DNA from 2 places in the Kitasatospora sp. NPDC043949 genome. Region 2 is predicted to be linked to the other one. Evidence: riboswitches for the same ligand, from Rfam matches in the RefSeq annotation. Region 2 holds a riboswitch; the other holds the start of a gene.
What was found. A riboswitch is a leader RNA that binds a small molecule or an ion and turns the genes downstream of it on or off. The one in region 2 is predicted to bind glycine.
Positions count from the first base shown of each region.

Region 1: linked by a shared signal. The riboswitch ahead of gcvP (aminomethyl-transferring glycine dehydrogenase) and the one ahead of gcvT (glycine cleavage system aminomethyltransferase GcvT) in region 2 are both predicted to bind glycine.

Region 1 covers NZ_JBWKEQ010000015.1:140,964-156,424, reverse strand. The annotation lists gene AC07AL_RS15385 (MFS transporter) at 1-1,286, opposite strand, end outside; partial or broken gene AC07AL_RS15380 (DUF2382 domain-containing protein) at 1,466-1,879, opposite strand; partial or broken gene AC07AL_RS15375 (PRC-barrel domain-containing protein) at 2,252-2,614, opposite strand; glycine riboswitch at 2,838-2,941, shown strand; glycine riboswitch at 2,943-3,074, shown strand; gene gcvP (aminomethyl-transferring glycine dehydrogenase) at 3,179-6,079, shown strand; gene AC07AL_RS15365 (DUF5999 family protein) at 6,170-6,361, opposite strand; gene AC07AL_RS15360 (hypothetical protein) at 6,756-7,328, opposite strand; gene AC07AL_RS15355 (glutamate-cysteine ligase family protein) at 7,696-9,201, shown strand; gene AC07AL_RS15350 (CPBP family intramembrane glutamic endopeptidase) at 9,278-10,066, shown strand; gene AC07AL_RS15345 (HAD domain-containing protein) at 10,044-10,577, opposite strand; gene AC07AL_RS15340 (MFS transporter) at 10,677-11,945, opposite strand; gene AC07AL_RS15335 (dienelactone hydrolase family protein) at 12,006-12,707, opposite strand; gene AC07AL_RS15330 (sugar porter family MFS transporter) at 12,762-14,171, opposite strand; gene AC07AL_RS15325 (FMN-binding negative transcriptional regulator) at 14,414-15,067, opposite strand; gene AC07AL_RS15320 (pyridoxamine 5'-phosphate oxidase family protein) at 15,082-15,461, opposite strand, start outside.
Region 2 covers NZ_JBWKEQ010000008.1:35,170-50,630, reverse strand. The annotation lists gene AC07AL_RS09175 (ATP-binding protein) at 68-565, shown strand; gene AC07AL_RS09170 (DMT family transporter) at 1,213-2,166, shown strand; partial or broken gene AC07AL_RS09165 (class I SAM-dependent methyltransferase) at 2,461-3,164, shown strand; gene AC07AL_RS09160 (TetR/AcrR family transcriptional regulator C-terminal domain-containing protein) at 3,433-4,176, opposite strand; gene AC07AL_RS09155 (NADPH-dependent FMN reductase) at 4,315-4,917, shown strand; gene AC07AL_RS09150 (L-serine ammonia-lyase) at 5,032-6,399, opposite strand; gene glyA (serine hydroxymethyltransferase) at 6,557-7,825, opposite strand; gene gcvH (glycine cleavage system protein GcvH) at 7,920-8,294, opposite strand; gene gcvT (glycine cleavage system aminomethyltransferase GcvT) at 8,492-9,643, opposite strand; glycine riboswitch at 9,845-9,950, opposite strand; gene AC07AL_RS09130 (enhanced serine sensitivity protein SseB C-terminal domain-containing protein) at 10,153-11,001, shown strand; gene AC07AL_RS09125 (enhanced serine sensitivity protein SseB C-terminal domain-containing protein) at 11,119-12,042, shown strand; gene AC07AL_RS09120 (ABC transporter permease) at 12,485-13,474, shown strand; gene AC07AL_RS09115 (ABC transporter substrate-binding protein) at 13,526-15,301, shown strand; gene AC07AL_RS09110 (ABC transporter permease) at 15,402-15,461, shown strand, end outside.

The sequences.
Region 1 (15,461 bases), on a different contig from region 2:
CCGGTCAGGATGGCGGCCATCACGGCGGTGCCGATCGCGCCACCGACGGTGCGCAGCACGGCGTTCATGCCGTTGGCGATGCCGCTCTGCTCCACCGGGACGGCGCCGTTGATGTAGGCCGGCATCGCGGAGAACGCCAGGCCGATGCCGAGGCCGAAGATCGCCGAGGAGGTGTAGATGTCGCCCTCGTGGCTGTGCCGCACGGCCAGGTAGGCCATCGCGACGGCACCCAGGACGCCACCGAGGACCAGCGGCAGGCGCGGGCCGCGGCGGGCGATCAGCATCGCGCCGACCGGAGCCGCCACCATCGAGCCGATCGCGGACGGCAGCAGCAGCAGACCGGCGTGCAGGACGGTCGCGGTGAAGCCGTAGTGGGTGAGCTTCTCCGGGGTCTGGGCGAAGTTGCTGATCACCATGAACGAGCCGTACATGCCGAAGCCGATCAGCAGGCCGGCCAGGTTGGTGAAGGCGACGGCCGGACGGGACATCATCTTCATGTCCACCAGGGGGTGCGCGACCTTGGTCTCGATGACCCCCCAGATCAGGGCGACGACGGCGGCCACGGCGAACAGGCCGAGGGTCTTGGTCGAGGTCCAGCCCCAGTGGTTGCCCTGGCTGACCGCGACGAGCAGCGCGGAGAGCCAGCCGGCCAGGGTGAGGGCGCCGAGCGGGTCGGCGCCGCCCTCCTTGTCGGTGACCGGGTCGGACGGGACGCGGAACGCGACCAGGGCGACCGCGATCAGGCCGAAGACCAGGCCCATCCAGAAGATCGACTTGTAGCTCCAGTGCTCCAGCAGGAGACCGGTCGCGACCAGGCCGAGGCCGGAGCCGACACCCATCGAGGCACTGATGGCGGCGACGCCGCCGGTCACCTTCTGCTTGGGCAGCTCGTCGCGGACGATGCTGATCGCCAGCGGGAGCACGCCACCGCCGGCGCCCTGAAGGACGCGGGCGACGACCAGCCAGGTGAAGGAGTGGGTGCTGACCGCCAGTGCCGAGCCGGCGACCAGACCGGCCAGCGAGATCAGCAGCATCGGCTTACGGCCCCGGAGGTCGCCGAAGCGGCCCAGCAGGGGAGTCAGCACGGCGGCGGAGAGCAGGTTGGCGGTCATGAGCCAGGTGACGCTGGACGCGGAGACGCTCAGTTCCTTGGCCAGCGAGGGCAGGATCGGGACGACCGCGGTCTGCACCACGCTGAACGACAGCATCGCCAGGATGAGGGCCGGCAGGACCCGGGCGCTGCTCTGCTTCTCGGCCGCGGTGGTGGGCTGTGGTGCCTCACTCACGGTTGCTTCCTCCCGTACATAGTGAATGAACTGAAGTAACCATGCCGGGAGATACTTCAGAGTGTCAAATATCCATTGGTGACGCTTTGGCAAAATCGAAGGATTCCGGCCGGGCGGCGACCGGGACGAGGCATGCCGAGGGCCCCGGACCGATGGGTCCGGGGCCCTGGGGCGAGGGGTCAGGCGAACGGGCGCAGCACGGCCGGGCGGGGGGCCTCGGCCGCCGGCGTGGCCACCGGGGTCGCCGGGGCGGCGGCGGTGTTGTCGTGGATCTCGACGTGCTCGCGGCGCAGCTCGTCCCGGATCACCTCCTCGGCGGTGTAGCGCTCCACCACCAGGCGGACCCGCTCGATCGGGGTGAGGTACTTGCGGACCACCGGGCGCTCCTCGCGCAGGGTGACCTCCTCCACCGCCTCGGCGATCTCCTTCTCGGTGAGCGAGGCGCGCTCGGCCTCGCTCACCGGCATCCGCTCCACCCGGACGCGCTCGCGGACCACCGGGACGCGGCGCTCGACCTGCTCGCTGGTCACGTACTTGCGCAGCTTCGCGGTGCCCACGATGTGCCAGTCCGTGGTGATGTCCAGGCGCTCCTCGCGGCAGGTGATCTCCACCGGGCCGTTGGGGGACGACGGGGCCGGACCGGTCGAGCGCTCCGAGGCCGGCGGGGCCACGGCCGAGTTCGTGGTCGCGGTGGTCGTCACGATCGGGGCGGGTTGCGGCTTGGGCTCGGTCGTCGTGGGGGCGGCCGCGGGTGCGGGGGTGTTGAGGGTCCGCACGCTGACCTCCGTCGCGGTGCCGGTGGGGTCGGCAGGGGTGGTGGTCGGGGCGGGGTCGAGGGAGTGGAAGGCGATGGGCTTCACGGGCTCGGGCGCCGAGGTGGTGCCGAAGTCGAGGTCGGGGCGCGCGGGTCGGTCGCCGTCCCGGCCGACCGGGCGGTCACTCTCGCGGCCGGCCGGCCGGTCACCCTCACGACTGACGGGCCGGTCACCGTCCCGACCGACCGGGCGGCCGTTCGCCGGGGTGTCCAGGCCGTAGTAGCGGTAGAGCTGGAGCTCCTGGGCGGGCGACAGGTGCTGGCCGACGCCGAAGTCCGGCGACTCCTTCACCAGCGACTTGTCGTACGGCACCCGGAGCTCGTCGCCGGAGAACTCGCTGGTGGTGAGCGGGACGAAGGCGTCCCGGCCGAAGATGCCGGTCCGGACGGCTGCCCACTCCGGCTGGCCGGTGGCGTCGTCCAGGTAGACCTCGTCGACCGTGCCGATCTTGTCTCCGTTGCGGTCGACCGCCTTGTGGCCGATGAGGTCCCGGGGATCGATATCGGTTTGCACTCTTTCCTCCAGTGCGCTGCGCCTGCGGAACTCCCGCAGGACCGTGGCCGGAGCACCCGTTCCGCCTGCCACTTCACACCAAAGGCCATGAATCGGACGGGCGCGACCGGGGTGCGCCGGACGGGCTCCGGGCTGGACCGTCCGGGGGACGCGCGTAGACCCCGAGCGACCCGACGCGACCGTGATCAGGGGGCCTGCCGCTGGTACCCTGGGCGGCGACCGCCGAGCCCGCTCGGGAGAGTCCCCGGCCACGGAAAGCGCTGGTCGGGGCGCCGAAGGAGCAACTCCTCCCCGGAATCTCTCAGGCATCCGTACCGTGTGGGGTAGGTCACTCTGGAAAGCAGGGCAGGACCGTCGGCAGGGAGCCGACGGGCACCACCCTCACCGACGGTGCAAGCCGGCGGCGTGCCCACAGCGCGCCGTGCGGGTGAAGCTCTCAGGTCCCGATGACAGAGGGGGAGGCCTGTCGGGTTCGCCCGCCCGGGTCGAGCCGCTGTCCGCAGCGGCTCCGGCCGGTCGGCGTGCGCACCCCCGCCGGTCCGTGACCAGGAGGCCTCGACCACCATGAACGCCCAGCCGAACGCGGGACGCCCCACCGGCGCCTCGACCCTCACCGAGCTTGAGCTGGCCAGCCCCTTCGAGAACCGCCACATCGGCCCCGACGACGCCGCGCAGCAGAAGATGCTGGCGTCCATCGGCTACGGCTCGCTGGACGAACTCGCCGCCACCGCCGTTCCCGAGGCGATCCGCTCCATCACCGGCCTGGACCTGCCCGGCGGCCGCAGCGAGGCGCAGGTGCTCGCCGAACTGCGCGAGCTGGCGAGCCGCAACCAGGTGCTCCAGCCGATGATCGGCCTGGGCTACTACGGCACCTTCACCCCGCCGGTGATCCTGCGCAACGTCATGGAGAACCCGGCCTGGTACACCGCCTACACGCCGTACCAGCCGGAGATCTCCCAGGGCCGCCTGGAGGCGCTGCTCAACTTCCAGACCCTGGTCTCCGACCTGACCGGCCTGCCGACCTCCGGCTCCTCGCTGCTCGACGAGGGCACGGCGGCCGCCGAGGCGATGGCGCTCGCCCGCCGCGTCACCAAGGTCAAGGGCGGCGTCTTCCTAGTCGACGCCGAGACCCTGCCGCAGACCACCGCGGTGATCAACACCCGCGCGGTGCCGACCGGTGTCGAGGTCGTCGTCGCCGACCTGTCCGAGGGCATCCCGGCCGAGATCGCCGAGCGCGGCGTCTTCGGCGTGCTGCTCCAGTACCCGGGCGCCACCGGTGTGGTCCGCGACCTCACCCCGGTCATCGAGCAGGCGCACGGCCTCGGAGCGATCGTCGCGGTCGCCGCAGACCTGCTGGCGCTGACCCTGCTCGCCTCGCCGGGCTCGCTCGGCGCCGACATCGCCTGCGGCACCTCGCAGCGCTTCGGCGTGCCGATGGGCTTCGGCGGCCCGCACGCCGGCTACCTGTCGGTGCGCGCCGAGTACGCCCGCTCGCTGCCCGGCCGCCTGGTCGGCGTCTCGGTCGACGCCGACGGCAACCGCGCCTACCGCCTGGCGCTGCAGACGCGCGAGCAGCACATCCGCCGCGAGAAGGCCACCAGCAACATCTGCACCGCCCAGGTGCTGCTCGCCGTCATGGCCTCGATGTACGCCGTCTACCACGGTCCGGACGGCCTGGCCGACATCGCCCGCCGCACCCACCGCTACGCGGCCGCCCTCGCCGAGGGCCTGCGGGCCGGCGGCGTCGAGCTGCTGCACGGCGAGTTCTTCGACACCGTCACCGCCGTCGTCCCGGGCCGTGCCGCCGAGATCGCGGCCGCCGCCCGCGCCAACGGCGTCAACGTCCACCAGGACGGCGCGGACCGGATCTCGGTCTCCACCGACGAGACCACCACCCGCGAGCACCTCGCCGCCGTCTGGGCCGCGTTCGGCGTCCCCGCGGTCGAGGTCGCCGAGGGCGCCGACGCGCTGCCGGCCGCGCTGCTGCGCCAGGACGAGTACCTGACCCACCCGGTCTTCCACAGCCACCGCTCGGAGACCGCCATGCTGCGCTACCTGCGCCGCCTGTCGGACCGGGACTACGCGCTGGACCGCGGCATGATCCCGCTGGGCTCCTGCACCATGAAGCTCAACGCGACCACCGAGATGGAGGCCGTCACCTGGCCGGAGTTCGGCCAGCTGCACCCCTTCGCGCCGATCGAGCAGGCCCAGGGCTACCTCAGCCTGATCCGCGAGCTGGAGCGCCAGCTGGTCGAGGTGACCGGCTACGACGCCGTCTCGATCCAGCCGAACGCGGGCTCGCAGGGCGAGCTGGCCGGCCTGCTGGCCGTCCGCGCCTACCACCACGCCAACGGCGACACCCAGCGCGACGTCTGCCTGATCCCGTCCTCCGCGCACGGCACCAACGCGGCCTCCGCGGTGATGGCCGGCATGCGCGTGGTCGTGGTGAAGACCCTGGTCGACGGTGACGTGGACGTCGAGGACCTGAAGGCCAAGATCGAGCAGCACCGGGACAGCCTCTCCGTGCTGATGGTCACCTACCCGTCCACCCATGGCGTGTACGAGACCCAGATCACCGACATCTGCGCCCTGGTGCACGAGGCCGGCGGCCAGGTGTACGTGGACGGCGCCAACCTGAACGCCCTGGTCGGCCTCGCCAAGCCGGGCAAGTTCGGCGCGGACGTCTCGCACCTGAACCTGCACAAGACCTTCTGCATCCCGCACGGCGGCGGCGGCCCGGGCGTCGGCCCGGTCGCGGTGCGCGCCCACCTGGCGCCGTACCTGCCGAACCACCCGCTGCAGCCGGAGGCCGGTCCGGCCACCGGGGTCGGCCCGATCTCGGCGGCGCCGTGGGGCTCGGCGGCCATCCTGCCGATCTCCTGGGCGTACGTCCGGCTGATGGGCGGCGAGGGCCTCAAGCGCGCGACCCAGGTCGCGGTGCTGAACGCCAACTACATCGCCAAGCGGCTGGCACCGCACTTCCCGGTGCTCTACACCGGCCCCGGCGGGCTGGTCGCGCACGAGTGCATCATCGACCTGCGCCCGCTGACCAAGGAGACGGGCGTGACGGTGGACGACATCGCCAAGCGCCTGATCGACTACGGCTTCCACGCGCCGACGATGTCCTTCCCGGTGGCCGGCACGCTGATGATCGAGCCGACCGAGTCCGAGGACCTGCACGAGATCGACCGGTTCTGCGACGCGATGATCGAGATCCGGGCCGAGATCGACAAGGTCGGCTCGGGCGAGTGGGCGGCCGCGGACAACCCGCTGCGCAACGCCCCGCACACCGCCGCCGAGCTGGCCGGCGACTGGGCGCACGGCTACTCGCGGCAGGAGGCGGTCTTCCCGGCGGGCGTGAACCCGGCGGACAAGTACTGGCCGCCGGTCAGCCGGATCGACGGCGCGTACGGCGACCGCAACCTGGTCTGCTCCTGCCCGCCGCTGGAGGAGTACGGCGTCTGATCCGGACCGGACGTACGGCAGGGCCCCGACGGCACGTACCGTCGGGCCCCTGCCCGTTGTCGTCGTTCGGCGGCTGCCCCGCCGGTGCGGTCAGGCCGCGCGGGCGACGGGGCGGCGCGGCGCGATCACCCGGCCGTCGGGCAGCAGCTCTCCGGTGTCCTCGAACAGCACGACGCCGTTGCAGAGCAGGCTCCAGCCCTGCTCCGGGTGGCAGGCCACCGTGACGGCCGCCTCGCGGTCCTCGGACTCGGCCGACGGGCACTCAGGACGGTGCTGGCACATACGTACCCTCGCTTCGCTCTGCGATCCTCCCCCGTGGTGCGGCCGCCGGCGGAGCCGTCGGGAGCCGCCGCGGTAGCCGGATCCTGTCCGCGCGCCGACCAGGTGTGGACCGGCGCTCAAGTGGGTAGGACAGGTGGTCCTTCCACGCTGGTTCCCAGTGTCGGCATCTACGGTCGCGCGCGCAGGGATTTCGTGACATGCGCCACAACTCCCGGGTAGAGATCACCCGTTCAGGCGGGTCCGGCGGGAAACGGCGCACCGATGGGTCAGCTGCGGCATGGCCCGAGGAGGTCAGGGCGGATGGCCCGTCCGGGTGGTTCGGGCGGGCGAGGGCGACGCGCACGCTGCCGGGCCGCCGGGTGGTGGCCCGGCGGCCCGGCGGCGTGGGGTCGGCTCAGGAGGAGCCGAGCAGCAGTGGCTTGGCGAGCGGTGCCCGGGCGAGCAGCGGCAGCAGCTCGCCGGCCGGGTAGGCGCGGTGCGCGGTGACGCCGAGCGGGGCCGGGGCCAGCGGGATCAGCTGGTCGGCGGCCGGGTCGGCGTCGGGGCCGTGCAGCCACAGTGCCGTCGCGTACTGCCCGGGGAAGGTCAGCAGCCGGGGCTGCTGGCGGGACCGGGAGCCCTGGGCGAGCTGCCAGGCCTGGCGCAGCGCCCGGACCGTCGAGTCGAGGTAGGGGCCGGCGGTGAAGTGCGAGAAGGTGTGGCCCTCGACGGCCTGGACGACCTCCGCGGCGGCGGCGACCTCGGCGCCGTCCTTGATCAGGAATCGCCAGCCCGTCCGGCGGGCGGCGCGCAGCTCCGGGCGCGGCCCGTCCAGGACGTGGACGGCGAGCGGGTGCGCGGGGAGCAGCGGGCCGACCGGATGGCGCAGTGCTGCGGCGGCGGGTTGGCGCAGCGCGGTCTCCGAGTCGAGTGCGGCCAGGACGGCGCGCAGGGCGCTCGGCGGGGGCTGGGGGGTCTGCAGAGTCATGGCGGGGTCCGCCTCTCCGTGCGAGATCGGCGTGCGAGTGCGGCATACCGGCGTGGCGCGGCGTGTCATCGGTGACGGGACCTGGCCGTGTCCGGTTGTGCATGATCGCGGTGCCGGCGCGGTCGCCGCCGTCGACGAGGGTTTCGAGGCGGAGCGGGCCGGCCGGAGCGCAGTGCGAATTCTATCGAACAGGTGCGCAGGGTGACCTGTTTATCACAGGCGGTGGCGCCGGGCAAGTCGGCAGATCTGCTGAATATCCGTCAGTTTCCTTGCATTGCAAGCCAGTACGAGCATTCGGGTATCGATCTTCGAGGTGGGCATGATGCTTGCACGGTCGGGTCGGCCGGTGTCTCAGGAGGAGGGGACCGTGGGCGAGAAGGTCGTGGCGACTCGGGCTGATCTGGCGGACCGGCAGCTGTACCGGCGCAAGCTCCAGGCCTGCCTCGACGCGCTGGGGCGGATGCTGCGCGAGGACCGGTTCGACCGGCCGCGGGCGGTCATGGGCCTGGAGATCGAGCTCAACCTGGCCGACGAGGACGGCCTGCCGGCACTGCGCAACGCGCAGGTGCTGAGCGCGATCGGCTCCAGCGACTTCCAGACCGAACTGGGCCAGTTCAACGTCGAGGTGAACATCGTGCCGCACCGGCTGTGCGGGCACGTCTTCGAGGATCTGCGCGAGGAGCTCGAAACCGGGCTGCGCTACGCCGACCGGCGGGCCGCCGAGGCCGGTGCCCGGATCGTCATGGTGGGGATCCTGCCGACCCTGGAGCACGGTCACACCGGCCTGGACGCGATCTCCCACAACCCGCGCTACAGCCTGCTCAGCGACCAGATCCTGGCCGCCCGCGGCGAGGACATCGCGCTGGACATCGAGGGCGTCGAACACCTCCAGCTGGAGACCATCACCATGGTGGCCGAGGCCGCCGCGACCTCCCTGCAACTGCACCTTCAGGTGACCCCGGAACGCTTCTCCTCGGTGTGGAACGCGGCCCAGGCGATCTGCGGGGCGCAGCTCGCGCTCGGCGCCAACTCGCCGTTCCTGTTCGGGCGGGAGCTGTGGCGGGAGACCCGTCCGGTGCTGTTCCAGCAGGCCTGTGACACCCGTACGGCGGAACTCAAGGCGCAGGGCGTCCGGCCGATCACCTGGTTCGGCGAGCGCTGGGTGGACTCGGCGTACGACCTGTTCGAGGAGAACCTGCGGTACTTCCCCGCCCTGCTGCCGATCTGCGACGACGAGGACCCGCTGAAGGTGCTCGCCTCCGGCGGCGCGCCCCGGCTCGCCGAGATGCGGCTCCACAACGGCACGATCTACCGCTGGAACCGGCCGGTGTACGACATCGCGGGCGGGACCGCGCACCTGCGGGTGGAGAACCGGGCGCTGCCGGCCGGGCCGACGGTGGCCGACACGCTCGCGAACGCCGCCTTCTACTACGGGCTGGTCCGGGTGCTCGCCGAGCAGCCCCGGCCGGTCTGGACCCGGCTGCCGTTCGAGCGGGCCGACGAGAACTTCCGGCAGGGCGCCCGCTACGGCATCGACGCGGTGTTCCAGTGGCCGAGGGCGGGCCGGGCGGGCCGCGGCGGCGGGCTGACCACGGTGTCCGCCGTCGACCTGGTGCTCAACGAACTGTTGCCGATGGCCCACCAGGGCCTGGACGAGTGGGGCGTGGAGCCCGCCGACCGGGACCGCTACCTGGGGATCATCGAGCAGCGCTGCCTGCGCCGCACCAACGGCGCGGCCTGGCAGAGCGCGACCTTCCACCGGCTGCGCGAGCAGTACGGGATGGACCGCCCGGCCGCGCTCGCCGCGATGACCAGGCGCTACATCGAGCACATGCGCACCGGCGAGCCGGTGCACACCTGGCCGGTCGGGTAGCCGGACCGCTGTGTCAGGATGATCGCTCCGGCGGTCGGCCGACGGCCGGAGCGACGCCCGCCACGCTGGAGCCCCCGTGACCACCCTCCCGACCGCACCGGAGACCGCGAAGCCCACGCGCCGGCTGCTCGGCGTGGAACTGCTGATCGTCCTCGGACTCTCCCTCGGGGCCAGTGGCGTCAGCGCGCTGATCAGCTTCGCGGCCTCGCTCACCGAACCGATCCAACTCGGCCAGCAGGTCGCCACGTTGAACGGCTCGCGGGCGCCCGGCCGGCCCTGGCTGGACCTGGTGTGGCAGCTGTACTACATCGGGCGCGGGCTGATGCCGGTGGTGCTGGTCGGGTACCTGCTGGTGCGCGAGGGCGCCGCGCTGCGGGTGCTCGGCTTCGACCTCGGGCAGAAGCTGCGCGACCTCGGCCGGGGCGCCGCCGTGGCGGCCGCGATCGGCGGCTCCGGGCTGGTGCTGTACCTGGCCTCGCAGGCGGCGGGCTACAACCTGACGGTGGCGCCGTCCGGGCTGCCGGACGTGTGGTGGCGGATCCCGGTGCTGGTGCTCTCCGCGTGGCAGAACGCCGCCCTGGAGGAGGTCGTCGTCCTCGGCTACCTGCTGCGCCGGCTCGGGCAGCTGGGCTGGTCGTGGCCGGCGGCGGTGGTGGCGAGTTCGGTGCTGCGCGGCTCGTACCACCTGTACCAGGGGGTCGGCGGGCTGGTCGGCAACATGGTGATGGGGGCGGTGTTCTGCCTGCTCTACCGGCGCTGGGGGCGGGTGATGCCGCTGGTCGCGGCGCACGCGTTGATCGACACGGTGGCCTTCGTCGGGTACGCGCTGCTCGCCGGGCACGTCAGCTGGCTGCCGACCCCCTGAGCGGGAGGCGGCCGGCCGGGGTGCGCGGCGGCCGGGCGAGCAGGCGGTCGACGTGCCGGCGCTCCAGGCCCGGGCCCGGGTCGATCGGCAGCAGCAGGCGGTCGCGGCGCCAGAGGGAGTTGCGGACCAGCCGCGGCGGGATGACGTCGTCCACCCAGGCGAACGGGCGGCCTGCGGCGTAGCGCAGCAGCGGGGCCCACTTGCGGGCCGAGAGCAGCTCCATCAGCGGGACGCGCGGGTCACCGGGCTGCGGGACGTCGCCGGTGAAGCGGACCAGCGGGAGGGCGGGCAGGCCGATCGCCGGGGCGATGTGCGCATTGGCGTGCTCCTCCCAGGTGGTGGCCCACACGAGTTCGTAGGTGCCGGCCAGCTCGCGCAGCCAGGCGCCGTGCCGGGCGGAGAGGAGCACCGAGTAGCCGAGCAGGGTGTGGGTGTCGAACCCGGCGTCCGGGTGCGGGCAGACCGGGTTGAGCACCCCGTCGACGTCCAGGAACAGCAGCGGCTTCGGCACCAGTGGCCCCCAGAGACGGTGGTGTGACTTACCTGGTCGGACGAACCTGGCGTACCAGTGGTTGCGTACGGCCGGGCGCACGCGGGGCGCACGGGGCGCTCACGGCGCGGCCACCGGCTCGGCGGCGGCCACCGGTGCGTCGACGGTGCTCCTGCGGGCCAGCCGGCGGACCTGAGGCTCCAGCAGCACGACCGCGCTGAGCACCAGGCAGACGACGGCGCAGGCCCACAGCGCGCCCGAGAGGCCGAGCACCGTGGCCGCCGGGCCGGCCAGCGCGATGCCGATCGGGGACAGCGAGAAGGAGCCGAGCTCGTCGTACGCGGCGACCCGGGAGAACATCTCCTCGGGGATCTCCTGCTGGAGCGCGACCATCCAGTTGACGCCGAAGACGGTGACGCCGACCCCGGACAGGAACATCGCGAGGGCGAGCAGCGGCAGCGGCGCCTCCGCCGCCAGCGCCAGGGCGGGCACGCCGAACAGGAACACCCCCCAGTTGCCGACCAACAGGATCCGGCGGGGCCGCCAGCGGGCCATCAGCACGCCGGTCACCACCAGCCCGACGCCGTAGGCGGCCATCGCCAGGCCCCAGTCGGACGCCCCGCCGAGGCGCTCCTTGGCGACCGTCGGCCCGTACACCGACTCGACCGCGCCGATGCAGGCGACCAGGACGGAGAACTGCGCCACGACCACCCAGAGCCAGCGGCGGGAGGCGAACTCCCGCCAGCCCTCCCGCAGATCGCGCAGCATGCTGTGGCCCTGCGGGGCGGGCGCCTGCTCGGCCTCCAGGAAGAACCGGAGCGAGGCGGCGACCAGGAAGCAGGCGCCGTCCAGGGCGAGCACCCAGCCGGGGCCGACGGCGGCGGTGAGCGCGCCGCCGAGCGCGGCGCCGCCGATCTGGGAGGCGTTCTGGCCCATCCGGAACACCGAGAAGGCCCGGGCGGCGTGCTCCGGGGCGACGGCCTGCAGCATCATGCCGCCGGAGGCGGGGGAGTAGAGCGCGTACCCGGCGCCGCCGGCGGCGGAGAGCAGCATCAGCTGCCAGAGCCGGATGTCCCCGGCCAGCACCAGTGCCGCCAGGACGACCTGGGACAGGCCGCTGAACAGGTTGGCGGCGACCATGAGGTGGTGCCGGGGCATCCGGTCGGCGAGGGCACCGCCGACCACCAGGAGCAGGACGGTGGGCAGCAGCCGGGCGGCGGTGACGTAGCCGACCTCGGACGTGGTGCCGCCGTGGCCGAGCACGGCGAAGGCCGTGGCGATGGGGGCACCGGCGTTGCCGAGGCCGCTGACCACGGTGGCGGCGGTCTGGATGCGGAAGTTGCGGCTCGCCCAGGCGAGGCGGCGGGGGCGCGGAGGTCGGGTCGGCACCTGGAGACTATGGCCGCGGCTCGTACGGCTGTCCAACGGGTTTTCACGGCTGGGACGGGCTCAGCCCAGGTGGCCCCAGAGGAAGGTGAGGGTGCGGCGCCAGGCGGTCGCGGCCTGGAGCGGGTCGTAGGTGCCGAGCGGGTTCTCGTCGTTCATGAAGGCGTGGCCGGCCGGGTAGAAGTGGATCTCGGGGCGGACGTCGGTGGCCTCGCCGATCCGGATCGCGGCCTCGTCGACGGCGGCCATCGGGATCGAGCCGTCCAGTTCGCCGTAGTGCCCCAGGACGTGGGCGGTCAGGCCCCGGTAGTCGAAGTCCGGGTCGGGCGGGAGGCCGTAGAAGGGCACCACCGCGGCGACCCGGTCGCCCTCCCGGGCGGCCAGCAGCAGGGCGAAGCCGCCGCCCATGCAGAAGCCGACCACGCCGACCGCGTCGCCGACCACGCCCTCCAGGGCGAGCAGGTGGTCGACGGCCCCGGAGAGGTCCTCGACGGCCCGCTCGACCGGGAGCTCGCGGGTGAGCCGGGCCGCCTCGGTGCGGTCGTGGGTGGTGGCGCCGCCGAACAGGTCGGGGGCCAGCACGGTGAAGCCCTCGGCGGCGAACCGGTCGGCCATCGTCGCGACGTGCGTGGTGAGGCCCCACCACTCCTGCACCACCACCAGGCCCGGCCCGACGCCCTGGGGCGGGCGGGCCAGGTACCCGTGCGCGGTGCGGCCGTTGCTCGGGAAGGCGACGTTCTGCCGGGAGCCGCCCTGGTCAGGCATGGGTTCCTCGCGGTGGGTCGGGCCGGATGCGGCGGGGACTCGACGGGGGCGGGCTCAGCCCATCTCCTCCAGGGCGCGGCCCTTGGTCTCCTTGATGCAGAAGGCCACGAACGGGATGGAGAGCAGCGCGAAGGCCGCGTAGATGACGTACGTCGCCGACAGGTTCCAGTCGGCGAGGTCGGGGAAGCTGACGGTGATCGCCCAGTTGGCGATCCACTGGGCCGAGGCGGCGACGGACAGCGCGAGCGCGCGGATCCGGTTGGGGAACATCTCGCCGAGCAGGACCCAGACCACCACGCCCCAGGAGAAGGCGAAGCAGAGCACGAAGACGTGCGCCGCGACCAGGGCGACGGTGGCGTGGGTGTTGTCGAGCGTGGCGGTGTCACCCGTGCCGTGCCGGTACGAGAACGCCCAGGCGGCGGTGCCCAGCGCGAGCGCCATGCCGATCGAGCCGGCCAGGGCGAGCGGCTTGCGGCCGATCCGGTCCACCAGCGCCATCGCGATCACCGTGCCGATCACGTTGATGATCGAGGTGGAGAGGCTGATCAGCAGCGAGTTGGACTCGTTGATGCCGACCGACTGCCAGAGGAACGAGGAGTAGTAGAAGATCACGTTGATGCCGACGAACTGCTGGAACACCGAGGCCCCGATGCCGACCCAGACGATCGGCAGCAGGCCGAACCGCCCGCCGAGCAGGTCCTTGAGCCGGGGCTTGTGCGAGGACTCCAGCACCGTGCGGATCTCCGCGACCCGGGCGTCCAGGTCGACGTCCTCGCCCTCCACCTCGCGCAGCACCTTGCGGGCCTGATCCTCCCGGTGGTCGGCGATCAGGTAGCGCGGCGACTCCGGGATGGCGAGCGCCATCAGCCCGTACACCAGGGCCGGGATGGTCTCCACGCCGAGCATCCACTGCCAGGCCTGGATGCCGCCCAGGTGGCCGGTGGACTCGCCGCCGGCGGCCTGGTTGATCGCCCAGTTGGCGAGCTGGGAGACGGTGATGCCGAGCACGATCGCCATCTGCTGGAAGGACGCGAGCCGGCCCCGGTAGGCGGTCGGCGCGACCTCGGCGATGTAGGTGGGCGCGATCACCGAGGCGATGCCGATCGCGATGCCGCCGACCACGCGCCAGGTGGCGAGCACCTGGATGCTCGGCGGGAACATCGAGCCGATGCCGCTGATCGCGAACAGGGTGGCGGCCAGCAGCATGGTGCGGACCCGGCCGAGGTGGTCGGCGAGCCGGCCGGCGGCCACCGCGCCGGCCGCCGAGCCGAGCAGCGCGATGGCCACCACGAAGGCCGTTTCGCCGTTGCCCACGGCGAAGTGCTTCTGGATGCCCGTCACCGCACCGTTGATCACCGCGCTGTCGTAGCCGAACAGGAACCCGCCCATCGCGGCGGCGGCGGAGATGAAGATGACGTGCCCGAGGTGGGCCTCGCCCGCCCGATGGCTGTTGAGTGTGGACAAGCGCGCTCCCCGAGGTGGACGGGCCCGCTCTGACGGCCGAGTGGGCAGGACTCGTCTCACATTCGAGCAGCGACGGGGCCGCCCTGCTCGAATTGGAGGCCGATCGGGTGATCCGGGGTCAGTCACCCGCGGTGTGATGGGCCGTTCGCGCCGGGAGCGTGAACGGTCGGACGCGCCCCACGGTCAGCCGGCGCGCCTGCCGGGCCAGTTGACGTGCCCCCCGGTCACTCGGTGCGTCCCGGTCAGCCGACGCGCCGCTGGTGCCGGCGCAGCAGTTGGGTGCGGGCGGCGGCGTCCTGGTCGCGCCGGGGGTGCGGGGCGTTCGCGCGGTCGGCCTCGCGCTCGGCCAGCCGGTCGGCGATCGCGTGCTGGGCGTCGGCCGGCTTCTTGTCGTCGTACTTGAACTTGGCCCGCACCTCGCGGACCGTCAGGCGGAGCCCGCGCAGGCCGGGGAGCAGCCGGGAGAACTCGCCCTCACCGGGCACCACCCGGGTGTCCGGCGTCTCCGGCTGGAAGTGCGCCAGCTGGCGGTTGAGGATCTCCGCCTTGCCCGCCGCGGACTCGACGAGCTCGGCGGTGCAGTGGAAGTGGACGGAGGCGTAGTAGCTGGTGGGCGTGCCCGGCTCGCCGCGCCAGTGGCCGGGCGCGAAGGCGTAGCCGTCGGTGACCGCGAGGGTGACCTGCGGGTCGGCCCGGACGGCGGCCAGCAGCGGGTTGGGCGCGGCGAGGTGGAGCAGGATCTCGCCGCGCCCGGCGTCCAGCAGGAAGTGCGTCGGGACTAGCACCGGGCCCTCGCCCGGTCCGCCGTTGGCGGCGAGCAGGCCGAAGTCGCGGCCCTCGGCCAGCCAGGCGCGCCACTCCTGTTCGTCGCCGCGGTCCCAGGATCTGATCAGCATCGGCGGGCCCTCCGTCAGCGGGGGTAGCCGCGCAGGTGCGCGGGCAGCGGGACGGTGGTGGAGGCGGCCGGCTCGGGGGTGCCGTGCACGGTGGTGACCGGGATCAGGCCGGACCAGTGGGGCAGGTCGAGGTCCTCCGGGTCGTCGTCGGCGCCGTCCGCGCGGGTCTTGGCCGAGACCTCGTCCAGGTCGAGCCGGAGGACGGCGGTGGCGGCGAGTTCCTTGGCGTTGGCCGGGCGGACGTCGGCGGAGCGGCCGGGGATCGCGTGGTCGACCAGCGCGGCCAGCGCGACGTCCAGCTCCTCGGGGTCGGTGACCTGGTGGGCGGTGCCGTGCGCGATGACCGAGCGGAAGTTGACCGAGTGGTTGAACGCGGACTTGGTCAGCACCAGCG
Region 2 (15,461 bases):
TTCCGCAATGATGGACCGCATGGCGGGTTGGGGCGAAACAGATCAGTCATCAGTTCCCGGGGCCGGATTGGTCGCCGAGGCGTCGTGGATCGATGTCCAGGGCGCGCTGGCGGCGCTGGAGCGGCTCAGCTCGGAGGAACTGGAGGAGATGTATTGCGGCAGGCTGAGCGATCAGTCCGTGCCGAACGAGGTGCGACTGCCGTCCCGGCCGGAGACCGGCCCGGTGGCCCGCCGACTGGTGCTGTCGGTCCTGGAGTCCTGGGACCTCCACCAGCACCTGGAGGCCGGTGAGTTACTCACCAGCGAGCTGGTCTCCAACGCCGTCCGGCACGCCGCCGGACGCACCATCGGACTCCAGGTGATCCGCAAGCCGGGCTGGCTCCGCGTCGAGGTCCGCGACTCCTCCCGGGCGCTGCCCTGCATGATCCTCGCCGAGCCGAAGCCGGTGACCGAGCGGGGGCGGGGCCTGCGGGTCATCGACGACCTGGCCGACCGCTGGGGCGCCGACCTGCTGCCGCGCGGCAAGGGCGTCTGGTTCGAGCTGAAGGTCCGCGAGCGACACTGACCGTTTCGGGCTTTCCCGGGTCTTTCTCGGTCTTCCGGGCTGTCCGGGTCTTTTCCGGCTGTCCGGGTCTTCCGGGTCTTCCCGGGAAAACGCGCAGGGCCCCCGAAGTCGCCGTGGTCCGGCGGATGGGGGCCCCTGCAAGTCATCGCGCCGGCCAAGGGGGTGCGTGCCGTGCGATGGGCGTCGGCCGTGCCAGGTCGGGCCAGCCGAAGTCTCCACGCCCAGGCCGGCGTGCTGTGCCGCCCGCCGTTGGGCTGCTTCGACTATCGCACGGATCTCAGCATGTGGGCAAACCAGGTGACTTGGATTGAAAGGTTTGTAACCTAGTTCACCTTTGGATTTTGCATAGGTTCACGCTGTTGCCTGTGAATATTCACCATCCTTGCCGTCGGGCCTCCGGCGCTTCGTCGCCCGGCCGCCAATTCCTCCGTACACCCCACCACGCCGGAACTGCCGGGTAGCATCAGGCCCGTGGACCTGTACTGGCACGTCGTACTGCCACCGCTCAGCGCCTGATCGGGCGCACACGCCGGTGGCTCGAGCCCCGCGCTCCCTGCTGCGGCCCCTTCGGCCGTCAGGGGGCCGCCGTGTGCGCCCGGTGCGAAACCAACTCCCCTGACGGTCTTCGACGACGGAAGTTCACGACTGTGCCGAACCGCACCTCCACGCCCGCGCCCACCCGGCCCACCACCACCCCCACCGCCCGCCGCACCAGCCCGCTCGGCGGGCCGGTCCCGATCCTGGTCGCCGCACTGCTGTGGGGCACCACCGGGACGGCCAGCTCCCTCGCACCCGACGGCGCCCCTTCGGCGGGCATCGGCGCCGCCGCGCTGGTCCTCGGCGGACTCCTCCTCTTCCTCTCCACCCGCAGCGCCCGCGCGCTGCCCCGGGCCTGCGGCCGCCGGGAGCGGTGGCAACTCGCCGTCGGCGCCGTCGCGGTGGTCGGCTACCCGGTCACCTTCTACCCGGCGGTGACCCGCGCCGGGGTGGCGGTGGCCACCGTGATCGCACTGGGCAGTGCCCCCGTCTTCGCCGGCCTGCTCGGCTGGCTCACCCGGCAGGGGCGGCCGAGCGGCCGGTGGGCCGGTGCCACGGTGACGGCGGTCGTCGGCTGCGCCGTCCTGGTGCTGGGCCCCGAACTCACCGGCGACGGCGCGGCGGTGGACGCCGTGGGGGTGGCGCTGGCCGCGCTCTCCGGCCTCTCGTACGCCGTGTACTCGCTCGTCGGCGGGAGGCTCATCTCGCGCGGGCACCCGTCCGCCGGGGTGATGGGGGCGATGTTCGGCGCGGCCGCGCTGCTCGTCCTGCCGGTGCTGTTCCTCGGCGACCTGCGGTGGCTCGCCTCGCCGCGCGGCGCGGCGGTGGTGCTCCACCTCGCGGTGATCACCACCTTCCTCGCCTACCGCCTCTTCGGCCACGGGCTGCGCCGCACCTCCGCCCAGACCGCCACCACCCTCACCCTCGCCGAACCCGCCGTCGCCGCCCTCCTCGGCGTCGCCGTCCTCGGCGAACGCCTCCCCGCCGCCTCCTGGTGCGGCCTCGCCATCCTCGCCGCGGGCCTCGCCGTCCTCACCGTGCCCATGGGTGCCCGCCGTCGCTGACCTGCGGGTGGCCCCACGCGCAGGAAGTCGGACGGGCCGACTTCCTGCGCGGGTGCCGCTGGTCGGCGGTGCCTCGCGACCGGCCACCCGGCCCTCCGGTGCCGCCCTCCGGCGCCGTCCTCCGATCGCCGATGCCGTTCGGCGGTCGGCGGGCCAGCACGCCGTGCTTCACCCGCTCTTGCGTCGAACCGCTTGCCGCCGGGCGCCCCGCTTGGTGGGCTTGACCGCGTGGAGGAGACCACGGACGGCCGACCGCAGGCGACGTACGACCGCATCGGGGTCGGCTACCGCGCCATCCGCCGGCCCGATCCCCGACTGCACGCCCCGATCGGTGCCGCCCTCCAGAGGGCCCGGTCGGTGGTGAACGTCGGTGCGGGCGCCGGATCCTACGAGCCCGAGGGCGCCGCCGTCACCGCCGTCGACCCCTCCCAGGTCATGCTCGACCAGCACCCGGGGCACCGGAAGGTCAAGGCCGGAGCCGAGCGACTGCCCTTCCCGGACGGCTCCTTCGATGCGGCGATGGCCGTCATGACCGTCCACCACTGGCCGGATCCCGAACGGGGCCTCGCGGAGCTGCGGCGGGTCGCCCGGCGGCAGGTCGTCTTCACCTGGGACCCGGCCCACCGTCCGCAACTGTGGCTGCTGGAGGAGTACCTGCCCGAGATCCGGGAGCTGGAGGAGAGCCGCTTCACGCCGCTGGCCCAGGTCGTCGACGCGCTGGACGCGCACACGGTGCTGCCCTTCCCCGTCCCGCACGATTTCACGGACGGTTACCAGATCGCCTACTGGCGGCGGCCCGAGTTCTACCTCGACCCGGTCGTCCGGCCGGCTCGACCTTCGCCCAGTTGCCGCTCGCAGTGGTGCGGCCGGCGATCGCCCGCTTGCGCGCCGACCTCGAATCCGGCGCCTGGCACCGCCGCCATGCCGAACTCCTCGACCAGGAGCACATGGACTACGGGTACCGGCTGCTCATCGCGGGGGTGCTCTCCTCGGAGTAGGAAGTCGGACGGGCCGACTTTCTGCGCGCGAGGCTGGATAGCGCGTTCGCGCGGGGCCGGAGAAAATATATCGACCGGTCTACATAGGGTGCGTTCGTGGAGGGTTGGGGTGCGCAGGAAGTCGGCGGGGCCGACTTCCTGCGCAGGAGGTGTGTGGGGGTGCACCGAAGAGATAGACCGGTCTGCATATTCCGCACCTGGAATGTAGACCGGTCTACATAATTTCCTCCACCTGGGGGCCGGGTCGCGCTCGGATGTCCAGGCGCGCTCAGATGCCGAGGTGGGTGGCGATGCCGGTGAGGACGCAGTCGAGGCCGGTCTCGAACTGCCAGGTGGGGTCGTCCTTGCGGGTGGCCTCGTGGAGGTAGCGCTGGTAGGTGGGGTAGCGGCCGGTGTCCATCAGGAAGGACATCCGGGGGGCGAGGCCGGCGCGGGTCTCGTCACCGTCGGACCAGCCGTGCTCGCGCTGGAGGATGCGCAGGGCGAGCTCGGCGGCGACGGAGCCGTGGACGTAGCCGGTGACGGTGCGGAAGACCGCCATGGTGGTGTCGGCGTCCAGGCCGTGGTCGGCGAGGGCGGCGAAGGCGCGTTCGGGGATGGCGAGCTGGTTGGGGGTGAGGGGGACGGCGCCGGCGCGGACGACCCACGGGTGGGCCAGGTTCATGGCGCGCAGGTGGAGCGCCAGGGTGCGCATGGTGTCGCGCCAGCCGCTGGAGGGAGTGTCCAGGGAGAGTTCGCCGTAGACGAAGTCGACCATCAGGTCGATGAGTTCGTCCTTGCCGGAGACGTACCGGTAGGCGGCCATCGGGGCGACGCCGAGGGTGGTGGCGAGTCGGCGCATGGTGACGGCGTCGAGGCCTTCGGCGTCGGCGATCGCGATCGCGGCCTCGGCGATCCGCTGCGGGGTGAGGGTGGTGCGCGGCGCGGGGGTCGGGCGGGCGAGGCGCTCCCAGAGCGAGGCCTGGGGCTTGGTCTGGTCGTCGTCCCCGGCGGGGGCCTGCTGGGCGGGCATGACGGCGGGCTCCTTCCGGCTGGGGTTCCCACCGTACCACTGGCGTGTACGGCGTATCGGGAGTAGACGGCGTACGCGCCGATGTGTACGTTGCATCCGGAAGATACGTTGTACACATCGTCCCGGAGGGGGATGTTCATGGCCAAGGACGTTTCGGAGAAGAGCCTGAAGGTCGCGGTCGTCGTCGGCAGCACTCGGAGCGGCCGGTTCGCGCCCGTCGTCGCCGACTGGCTGCTCGGCCACCTCGGCGCGCGCGGCGACATGACCGCCGACCTGATCGATCTGGTCGAGACCCCGCTGCCGACCACCTTCCCGTCCTTCGGTGGTGAACTGGAGCCGGGCGCAGCCGAGTTGCTCGCCGCCGTCACGCCCCGGCTGGAGGCTGCCGACGCCTTCGTGGTCGTCACACCCGAGTACAACCACAGCTTCCCGGCCCCGCTGAAGAACGCCATCGACTGGCACAACAGCCAGTGGCACGGCAAGCCGGTCGGCTTCGTCTCCTACGGCGGCCTCTCCGGCGGTCTGCGCGCCGTCGAGCAACTGCGAGTGGTGCTCGCCGAGTTGAACGCCACGACGATTCGCAACACGGTCAGCTTCCACGGCGCCGCCCAGTGCTTCGGCGTCGACGGCAAGCCGCTCGACCCGGCCGCCGACGCCGCCGCCAAGGCCATGCTCGACCAACTCGCCTGGTGGGCGGAGGCGTTGCGGGACGCCCGGCGCGTCCGCCCGTTCGCGGCCTGAGCAGGCGCCTCGGGGCGACTCGGGACGCTCGGGGCGACTCGGGGCGCCTCGGGACGCCCCGGAACGCCGAGAGCCCCCGGACGGGTCCGGGGGCTCAGGCGACAGCGGGTGTGATCAGCACTCGATGACGTTGACGGCGAGGCCGCCGCGCGAGGTCTCCTTGTACTTGATCTTCATGTCGGCGCCGGTCTCCTTCATCGTCTTGATCGCCTTGTCGAGCGAGACGTGGTGCCGGCCGTCGCCGCGCAGGGCCATCCGGGCGGCGGTGACGGCCTTGACGGAGGCCATGCCGTTGCGCTCGATGCAGGGGATCTGGACGAGCCCGCCGACCGGGTCGCAGGTGAGGCCGAGGTTGTGCTCGATGCCGATCTCGGCGGCGTTCTCGACCTGTTCGGGGGTGCCGCCGAGGACCTCGGCGAGGCCGCCGGCGGCCATCGAGCAGGCGGAGCCGACCTCGCCCTGGCAGCCGACCTCGGCGCCGGAGATGGAGGCGTTCTCCTTGAAGAGCATGCCGATGGCGCCGGCCGCGAGGAGGAAGCGGACGATGCCGTCCTCGTCGGCGCCCGGGATGAAGTTCAGGTAGTAGTGCAGGACGGCGGGGATGATCCCGGCCGCGCCGTTGGTCGGAGCGGTGACCACCCGGCGGCCGGAGGCGTTCTCCTCGTTGACCGCCATCGCGTAGAGGGTCACCCACTCCATCGCGTTGGCCGGGCCGATGCCCTCGGCGCGCATCGCGCGGGCGGCGGCGGCGGCGCGGCGGCGGACCTTGAGGCCACCGGGCAGGATGCCCTCGCGGGACATGCCGGCCCGCACGCACTCCTGCATGACCTGCCAGATCTCCAGCAGCCCGGTCCGGATCTCCTCCTCGGAGCGCCAGGCCTTCTCGTTCTCCAGCATCAGGCCGGAGATCGACAGCCCGGTCTCCCGGGTGAGCCGCAGCAGCTCCTCGCCGGTGCGGAAGGGGTAGCGCAGCGCGGTGTCGTCGGGCTTGACCCGGTCCGCGCCGATGGCGTCCTCGTCGACGACGAAGCCGCCGCCGACCGAGTAGTAGGTCTTCTCCAGCAGCGTGGAGCCGTCCGCCGCGTACGCCCAGATGGTCATGCCGTTGGCGTGGTACGGCAGCGAGCGGCGGCGGTGCAGGACCACCTGGGTGCCCGGGTCGAAGTCGATGGGGTGGGTGCCGAGGAGGTTGAGCCGCTTCTCGGTGGTGATCCGCTCGACGTCCTTGTCCGCCTGGTCGACGTCGACCGTGCGGGGGGAGTTGTTCTCCAGGCCGAGAAGGACGGCCTTCGGGGTGCCGTGGCCGTGGCCGGTGGCGCCCAGCGAGCCGTACAGCTCGGCGCGCACGCTCGCCACCTCGGCGAGCAGGTCCTCGGACCGCAGGCGCCGGGCGAACATCCGGGCGGCACGCATCGGGCCGACGGTGTGGGAGCTCGACGGGCCGATGCCGATGGAGAAGAGGTCGAAGACGCTGAGGGCCACGGGGGACGTCCTTGTCTGTCTCGTGGAAGGACTGGCGGGCGGGGGACGACACGGGTCGGGGCACCGCGCGCACTGTCCAGTGTGCGCGGTGCCCCGGGATCCCAGGTGCCGTGGCGGGGTGAGGCCGGTCACCCCGCCCGAACGATCACCGCGGTGATCAGAGGTTCGGGTAGAGCGGGTACTTCTCGGCCAGCGCGGTGACGCGGGCCTTGAGCGCGGTGGCGGCGTCCTCGTCGAAGGCGGGCTTGAGCGCCTCGGCGATGATGTCGGCGACCTCGCGGAAGTCCTCGGCCTGGAAGCCGCGGGTGGCGAGCGCGGGGGTGCCGATGCGCAGGCCGGAGGTGACCATCGGCGGCCGCGGGTCGTTCGGGACGGCGTTGCGGTTGACCGTGATGCCGACCTCGTGCAGGCGGTCCTCGGCCTGTTGGCCGTCGAGCTGGCTGTTGCGCAGGTCGACCAGGACCAGGTGCACGTCGGTGCCGCCGGACAGCACCGAGGCGCCGGCCTCGGCGACGTCGGCCTGGAGCAGGCGCTCGGCGAGGATCTTGGCGCCCTCCAGGGTGCGCTGCTGGCGCTCCTTGAACTCCTCGGACGCGGCGACCTTGAAGGCGACGGCCTTGCCAGCGATCACGTGCTCCAGCGGGCCGCCCTGCTGGCCGGGGAACACCGCGGAGTTGATCTTCTTGGCGTACTCGGCCTTGGACAGGATGACACCGCCGCGCGGGCCGCCCAGGGTCTTGTGGGTGGTGGTGGTGACCACGTCCGCGTACGGCACCGGGTTGGGGTGCAGGCCGGCGGCGACCAGGCCGGCGAAGTGCGCCATGTCCACCATCAGCAGCGCGCCGACCTCGTCGGCGACCCGGCGGAACGCGGCGAAGTCCAGCTGGCGCGGGTAGGCGGACCAGCCGGCGATGATCAGCTTCGGCTGGTGCTCCTTGGCCAGGCGCTCGACCTCGGCCATGTCGACCTGGCCGGTCTTCTCGTCCACGTGGTACGCGGCCACGTTGTAGAGCTTGCCGGAGAAGTTGATCTTCATGCCGTGGGTCAGGTGACCGCCGTGGGCCAGGTCCAGGCCCAGGATGGTGTCGCCCGGCTTGATCAGCGCGAACATCGCGGCGGCGTTGGCCTGCGCGCCCGAGTGCGGCTGGACGTTGGCGTGCTCGGCGCCGAACAGGGCCTTGATGCGGTCGATCGCGATCTGCTCGACCACGTCGACGTGCTCGCAGCCGCCGTAGTAGCGGCGGCCGGGGTAGCCCTCGGCGTACTTGTTGGTGAGCACCGAGCCCTGGGCCTCCATGACCGCCACCGGGGCGAAGTTCTCGGAGGCGATCATCTCCAGGGTGGTCTGCTGGCGGTGCAGCTCGGCGTCGACCGCGGCGGCGATCTCCGGGTCGAGGGAGTGCAGGGACTGGTTCAGAACCGTCATGGTGTGGTCTTCCCGGGAGGAGAGAGACGGGAGCGGAGAAGGGGGGAGCCTGGCGGGGCGGCCGCCGCGCTGCGACCGCCCCGTCACGAGCGGGTCAGCCGCCGATGAAGGCGGTGTACTCGTCCGCGCTGAGCAGCTCGTCGGTGGACTCCACCTGGACCTTGAACAGCCAGCCGCCCTCGAACGGGGCGCTGTTGACCAGGCTGTTGTCGTCCAGGACGTCCTGGTTGATCTCGACGATCTTCCCGGTCACCGGGGAGAACAGGTCGCTGACCGACTTGGTGGACTCCAGCTCGCCACAGGACTCGCCCGCGGTCACGTCGGCGCCGACCTCGGGCAGCTGCACGTAGACGATGTCACCGAGCGCGTCGGCCGCGTGGGCGGTGATGCCGACCGTGGAGACACCGCCCTCGACGGCGGTCAGCCACTCGTGCTCCTTGGTGTACTGCAGGTGCTGGGGGTTGCTCATGGCGTCATTCTCCAGGATGGGAAGCGGGTACGACGAAGCGGGCCGCCGCACGGACGGCTTCGACGCGGATCAGGCGTGGTTCGGGCCTGGGCCAGGCCTGGGTCAGACCTGGATCAGGCGTGGATCAGGCGTGGCTCAAGCCCGGGTCGGGCATGGTGCAGGCCCGGGTCCACGGGGTCTACGGGGAGGGCGGGGCCTCAGCGGGCGCGCTTGTAGAACGGCAGCGCCACGACCTCGACCGGCTCGTGCTTGCCGCGCACGTCCACCGCGACGGCGGTGCCGGGGGCGGCGTGGGCCGCGTCCACGTAGGCGATCGCGATCGGCCGGCCCAGGGTCGGGGACGGGGCGCCCGAGGTGATCCGGCCGATCGGGGCGCCGTCGGCGGAGACCACGGTGTACTCGGCGCGCGGGACGCGCTTGCCCTCGGAGACCAGGCCGACCAGCACCCGCGGCGGGTTGGCCTCGGCCTCGGCGGCGGCCTTCTCCAGCGCCTTGCGGCCGACGAAGGTGCCCTCGTTGGTGGTCTTGTCGAAGCGCACGACCCGGCCCAGGCCCGCGTCGAACGGGGTCAGGTCGGTGGAGAGCTCGTGCCCGTACAGCGGCATGCCGGCCTCCAGGCGCAGCGTGTCGCGGCACGACAGGCCGCACGGGACCAGGCCGCGGCCCTCGCCGGCGGCGGTCAGCGCCTGCCAGACCCCCTCGGCGTCGCCCGGGTTGCAGAAGATCTCGAAGCCGTCCTCGCCGGTGTAGCCGGTCCGGGCGAGCAGCACGTCGCGGCCGGCGACCTGGGCCGGGAGGATCGCGTAGTACTTCAGGCCGGGCAGGTCGGCGTCGGTGGTCCCGGCCAGGATCGCGGTGGCCTCCGGGCCCTGGACGGCGATCAGCGCGTAGGTGTCGCGGTCGTCCGTGACGACGGCGTCGAAGCCCTTGGCGCGGGCGATCAGCTCGTCCAGCACCAGCTGGGCGTTGGAGGCGTTGGCGACGACCAGGAAGGCGTCCTCGCGCAGGCGGTAGACGATCAGGTCGTCCAGGATGCCGCCGTCCTCGGCGCAGATCATGGTGTAGCGGGCGCGCAGCACGCCCAGCGCGGAGACGAAGCCGACCAGCGCGTGGTCCAGCATCTCGCCGGCCTGCTGGCCGGTGACGGTGATCTCGCCCATGTGGGAGAGGTCGAACAGTCCGGCCCGGGTGCGGACGGCGAGGTGTTCCTCGCGCTCGCTGCCGTAGCGCAGCGGCATGTCCCAGCCGGCGAAGTCGGTCATGGTCGCGCCGAGGGCGCGGTGCAGCGCGTCGAGCGCGGTGAGGCGGAGGGACGACATGGCCTGGAACTCCTCGGTCTGGGCACTCATGGGTGCACGCGCCGGAACCGGACCCGCTCGGGGGCCGACCCTGCGCGCGGGCATGCGGCGGCGTGGGTCTCCCCATCTGTCGTCGAACCTGAGAGCTTCACCGCCCACCTGCCCGCAGCTGTTTCCAGCATCCAGGACAGCATGGTGGCTTGCACCGTGGGTGGGCGCGCGACAGGGCCGTGCGCCACTTTCCAGATGTGCCTAACCCGTGCGGTAAGGGGGCCTGAGAGATTCCGGGGAGGAGTTGCTCCTTCGGCGCCGGCTGTGCCGCCTGACGGGGCACTCCGGGCTCTCCCGCGCGGGTTCGAGCGGCCGGTATGGAGTTGTCGGTCCGCCGGCGCGCCGCGCCGTCGAACGCGCACATCATGGCACGTCCGCGCCGACGACGGGAGAGGGGACCCGGTCACACCGCGCCACCGCGAACCGGCGCCCCCGGGGCGTGCGCCCTAGACTGCTGCGCGTCGGCGCAGCAGAGGGCGGCCGACCGGCAGAGGGCGGATCAGGCGCGCATGGGGTACCCGGTGGAGCAGCAGCAGGGGTGGGGCGGGCCGGAGTCGGCGCCGCCGGGCGGCGGGTGGCCGGCCAACGAGCTGGAGCAGGTGCTGACCGCCGCGCTGGGCGATCCGGGTGCGACGCCGCGGGTGATCGAGGTGCTGGCCCGCAGCCAGGTGTGGATCCCGCTGCCGGCCGGCGGCGACCCGCGGGGGCCCGCGCTGGACCTGCCGACCATCGAGCTGGCCGGCGAGCCGTACGTGCCGGTGTTCTCCTCGCAGGAGGTGTTCCTGCGGCAGGCGCCGGGGATGGCCTTCGCGGTGGCGCCGGTCTGGGAGTTCGCCCGCGGGCTGCCGCTGGGCGTGGGCATCGCGGTCAACCCGGAGGCGGCGGTGGGCATCCCGGTGCCGCCGCAGGGTGTGGCGGAGCTGCGGCGCGGCCCGCGCGAGGAGCGCCTGGCCGACCAGGAGCAGAGCCAGAGTCAGAACCAGAACCAGAACCAGAACCAGGGACAGGGCCCGGAGGCGCCGACCGGTGGCCGGGTGGCGCTGCGCGAGCCGGTGCCGGGGGAGGACCCGGAGCACTTCCTGGCCGCCTGCCGGGCCGAACTGTCCGCCCTGCCCGGAGTGTTGACCGCGCGCCGGGCGCTCGCCAGCATCGAGGGCGAGCCGACCGTGATGTTCGTGGGCGTCCAGCTGGACCAGACGGCCCCGGCCGACCCGGGTGCGGTGAACGAGGCGCTCGGCCGCGCGCTGGGAACCGCGCCGCTGCCGGGGGGCGTCCACCTCGTACTGCTCGATCTCGCCGATGACCCGGTGGTCGAGTGGCTGCTCACCCGGGTACTCCCTTTCTACGCGCGGGGTTGAGCGGGGTTCGTATCGGAGGCACGTCGCCGTGGCGGTGGCCGGTGCCGCGCCATAGGGTGCGTGCAGACGGCCGACGGGTCGGCAGGCTTGAGGAAAGAGGCGCGGCGAGGTGGGCGCATGAGTGCGGGAGCGGTAGCGGGCGGTGCACCGGGGCCCTGGGGCCAGGCACCCGCCGGGCGCCCCGGAGCGGATCCGGGCGCGCTGGAGCGCGCCCTGCGCGAGGTCGCGCCGGAGCGCTACGAGGCGTACGAGCAACTGCTGCACGCACTGGCCGACGGCCAGGTCTGGATGCTGCTGTGGCACGGTGCGCCGGGCAGCGCTGACGCCCAGTACGGGAACATGGAGATCAGCGGCCACGGCTACGCGCCGGCCGTCACCTCGTCCGAGCAGTTGGCGTCGTCCGGCTGGGCGCGGGCCCACGAGGTCATCTCCGGGCGGGAGATCGCCGCTTCGCTGTACCGGACCCGCTGGGGCCTGTGGCTCAACCCGCACGCGCCCGGCGGCGGGGTCGGGGTGCCCTGGGCGGACCTGCGGCGGATCGCCGCGGGCCTGGAGCGGCTGCCGGCCGGGCCGTTGAAGCTGAGCGAGCCGCAGCTGAACGCCCAGCCGTTCTTCGCGCTGCTGGAGCGGCAGGCCGGTGAGGTGCGCGCGGTGCGGGCGCTGCGCCGGGCCTGGGTGCAGCCGGCCGTGGGGGAGCCGTACCTGGCGATCGGCCTGGAGCTGTACGAGAGTTCACCGCCGGCGGTGGAGGCCGTGCGGGCGCTGATGCAGCGGGCGATCGCGGTGGCCCCGGAGGGGCTGGCGGTGTCCACGGTGGCGATGGCGGACGAGTACGACCCGGTGGCGCTGTGGATGCGGGCCCATGCGCGCCCGTTCTTCGACCGGGAGGCGGGGCGGCCGCCGACCGGCCCGTACCCGCCGGTGCCGCCTCCGCCGTACCCCGCGCAGCAGGGGCCGGGCTACGGCTACGGCACGCAGCAGCCCGCGCAGGGCTGGACCGGGCAGCCGCAGCAGCCGTGGCTCGGATACCCGGGGCGCTGACAACCAAAACCTTTTTCCAGAAGCCGACTTGATCTTGCATCAGGTCGGCTTCGGTGCTTTCCGGACGAACTTCCGGCCGTTACCGTCGATCATCTTGACATGCCAGTTACAGCCGTGTGAAGAGGGATATGCCGAAGACGGAGGAGGTGCATGCGCACAGATCACAGTTGGGCATCTGTCGGTTGTCAGGGCTGGCGCAAGCCAGTTCGGATGGCAGAGAGTTCTGCGCAACGCACCGCGCGTACTGGGAACCCCACGAAGGTGAACGCGCACGCCGACCGCCAGAACCACGCGAAGCCCATCCCGCGTTGGGGCAGTACCCGTGCACGACGTACTGCCGCGAACACCCGTTCCAAGCACCTCCGCACGTCCGCAGCCGTACCGCCGAACCGGTGACCGGCGCCCGTGGGCCGGCCACCGTCGGCGAGGGGACCAACTGACCATGACCGCACCCATCGCAACCACCGGGAACGAACCGGAGGCACCCGCCCCCGCGAGCCCGGCCAAGAAGATCGAGGGCCGCTCCCTCGGCCAGATCGCCTGGACCCGCTTCAAGCGCGACAAACTCGCCGTCGCCGGCGGCGTCGTGGTGATCCTGCTGATCCTGCTGGCCGTACTGGCCAAGCCCATCGAGGCCCTGTTCGGCCTCGACCCCGACGCCCTGAACCAGGACCTGCTCGACGCCAACCTGGGCGGCATCCCGCTCGGTGACTGGGGCGGGATGAGCTGGGACCACCCGCTCGGCGTCGACCCGCTCCAGGGCCGCGACCTGCTCTCCCGCGTGATCGAGGGCTCCTGGGTCTCCCTGCTGGTCGCCTTCGGCGCGACCCTGTTGTCGAACACGATCGGCACCGTGCTCGGTGTCATGGCCGGCTACTACGGCGGCTGGGTGGACACCGTGATCAGCCGCGTCATGGACGTCTTCCTCGCCTTCCCGCTGCTGCTCTTCGCCATCGCGATCTCGACCTCGCTGCAGGGCGGCGCGTTCGGCCTGCACGGCCTCCCGCTGCACATCATGGTGCTGATCTTCGTGATCGGCTTCTTCAACTGGCCCTACATGGGCCGGATCGTGCGCGGACAGACGCTGTCGCTGCGCGAGCGGGAGTTCGTCCACGCGGCCCGCAGCCTGGGCGCCCGCGGCCCGTTCATCCTGTTCAAGGAACTGCTGCCGAACCTGGTCGGTCCGATCCTGGTCTACTCGACCCTGCTGATCCCGACCAACATCCTCTTCGAGGCGGGCCTCAGCTTCCTCGGCGTCGGCATCCAGCCGCCGCAGGCCTCCTGGGGCGGGATCCTCCAGGACGCGATCAAGTACTACCAGGTGGACCCCCAGTACATGGTGGTCCCCGGTCTGGCGATCTTCCTCACCGTGCTCGCCTTCAACCTGCTCGGCGACGGGCTGCGTGACGCCCTCGATCCCAAGAGCAACTGACGCAACGTCAGGCCCTCCCTCCTTCCCATCCTCAAGGGGTTGATCTCACCCATGCGCAGGTCCCGTACCGTCGCCCTGACCGCGGCGGCAGCCGCCGCGGTCCTGATCGTGACCGGCTGCACCTCCGGCAGCAAGGGCTCCGGCTCGTCCTCCTCCGCCAGCGGCAGCAGCGCCGGTGGCGGCGGTGCCGACGCCGCCACCAAGGGCATCGTCAACGCCTCGGACAAGAAGGGCGGGACGGTCACCTACGAGATGAAGGGCGCCCCGGACTCCTTCGACCCGGGCAACACGTACTACGCCTACATCTACAACTTCTCGCGCCTGTACGGGCGTCCGCTGACCACCTTCGCCCCGGGCGCCGGCTCGAACGGCAACAAGCTGGTCCCGGACCTCGCCGAGAGCCTGGGCAAGGTCAGCGCGGACGGCCTGACCTGGACGTACAAGCTGCGCGCGGGCCTGAAGTTCGACGACGGCACCCCGATCAGCTCGAAGGACGTCAAGTACGCCGTCGAGCGCTCCAACTTCGCGCCGGACGTGAACTCCAACGGCCCCACCTACTTCCACGACCTGCTGGTCGACAACGAGACCCCGTACCAGGGCCCGTACAAGGACAAGACCGGCGGCCTGAACTCGATCGAGACGCCGGACGACCAGACCATCGTCTTCCACCTGAAGCAGCCGTTCGCGGACTTCGACTACCTGGTCGGCTCCCCGCAGACCGTCCCGGTCCCGCAGGCCAAGGACGACGGCGCCGGCTACGTGAAGCACGTGGTCGCCTCGGGTGCCTACAAGTTCGAGTCCTACGAGGACGGCAAGCAGCTCACCCTGGTGCCGAACACCAACTGGGACCCGAGCACCGACCCGATCCGCAAGCAGCTCGCGGACAAGATCGTGGTCCGGATGGGCATGGAGCAGTCCACCATCGACAAGGACCTGATCGCGGGCAACGCCCAGGTGGACCTGGTCGGCAGCGGCGTCGACCCGCAGACCCAGGCGCAGATCCTGCAGAACCAGAAGCTCAAGGCGAACACCGACAACGCCTACGGCGGCCGCCTGGCGTACGTCGCGATCAACACCAAGGTCGCGCCGTTCGACAACCTGGAGTGCCGCAAGGCCGTCCAGTACGCGATCGACAAGGTCTCCGTGCAGACCACGCTCGGCGGCCCGATCCGCGGCCAGATCGCCAACACGGTGATCCCGCCGGACGTCCCGGGCCACCAGGACTTCAACACCTGGGCGACCAACGGCAACAAGGGTGACGAGGCCAAGGCCAAGGACGCCCTCAAGGCCTGCGGCAAGCCCGACGGGTTCAGCACGGTGATCACCGCCCGCACCGAGCGCGACCCGGAGGTCCAGGCCGCGACCGCGATCCAGGCCGCGCTGAAGAAGATCAACATCAACGTCGAGATCCAGAAGTACGCGCAGGGCAAGTACTTCTCGGACGCCGCCGGTGTCCCGCAGTTCACCCAGGACCACAACATCGGTCTGATGATGATGCAGTGGAGCGCCGACTGGCCGACCGGCTACGGCTTCCTGCAGCAGATCTCCGACGGCCGCGCCATCAAGGCCTCCGGCAACAGCAACCTGGCCCAGCTCAACGACCCCGAGGTCAACAAGCTGCTCGACGACGCCATCACCAACACCGACCAGTCGGCGCGCGAGAAGATCTACGGCCAGATCGACAAGAAGATCATGGACCAGGCGGTCTACGTCCCGCTGACCTACTTCAAGGTCTTCCTGTACCGCCCGGACAGCGCCACCAACCTGGCGTCCACCTCGGGCTTCTCGGGTGAGTACGACTACCTGAACATCGGCACCACCAAGTAAAGAGCCTGGCTCCACATCCCTGAAGGCAGGTGAAGGCAGCGGCCGCCCGCCGCCGTCCGGAAGACCCCGGACGGCGGCGGGCCGCCGGAGCCGCCCAACTGTGTTTGCCTACATCATCCGCAGGATCTTCGCGGCCGTCGTGCTGCTGCTGGTGGTCAGC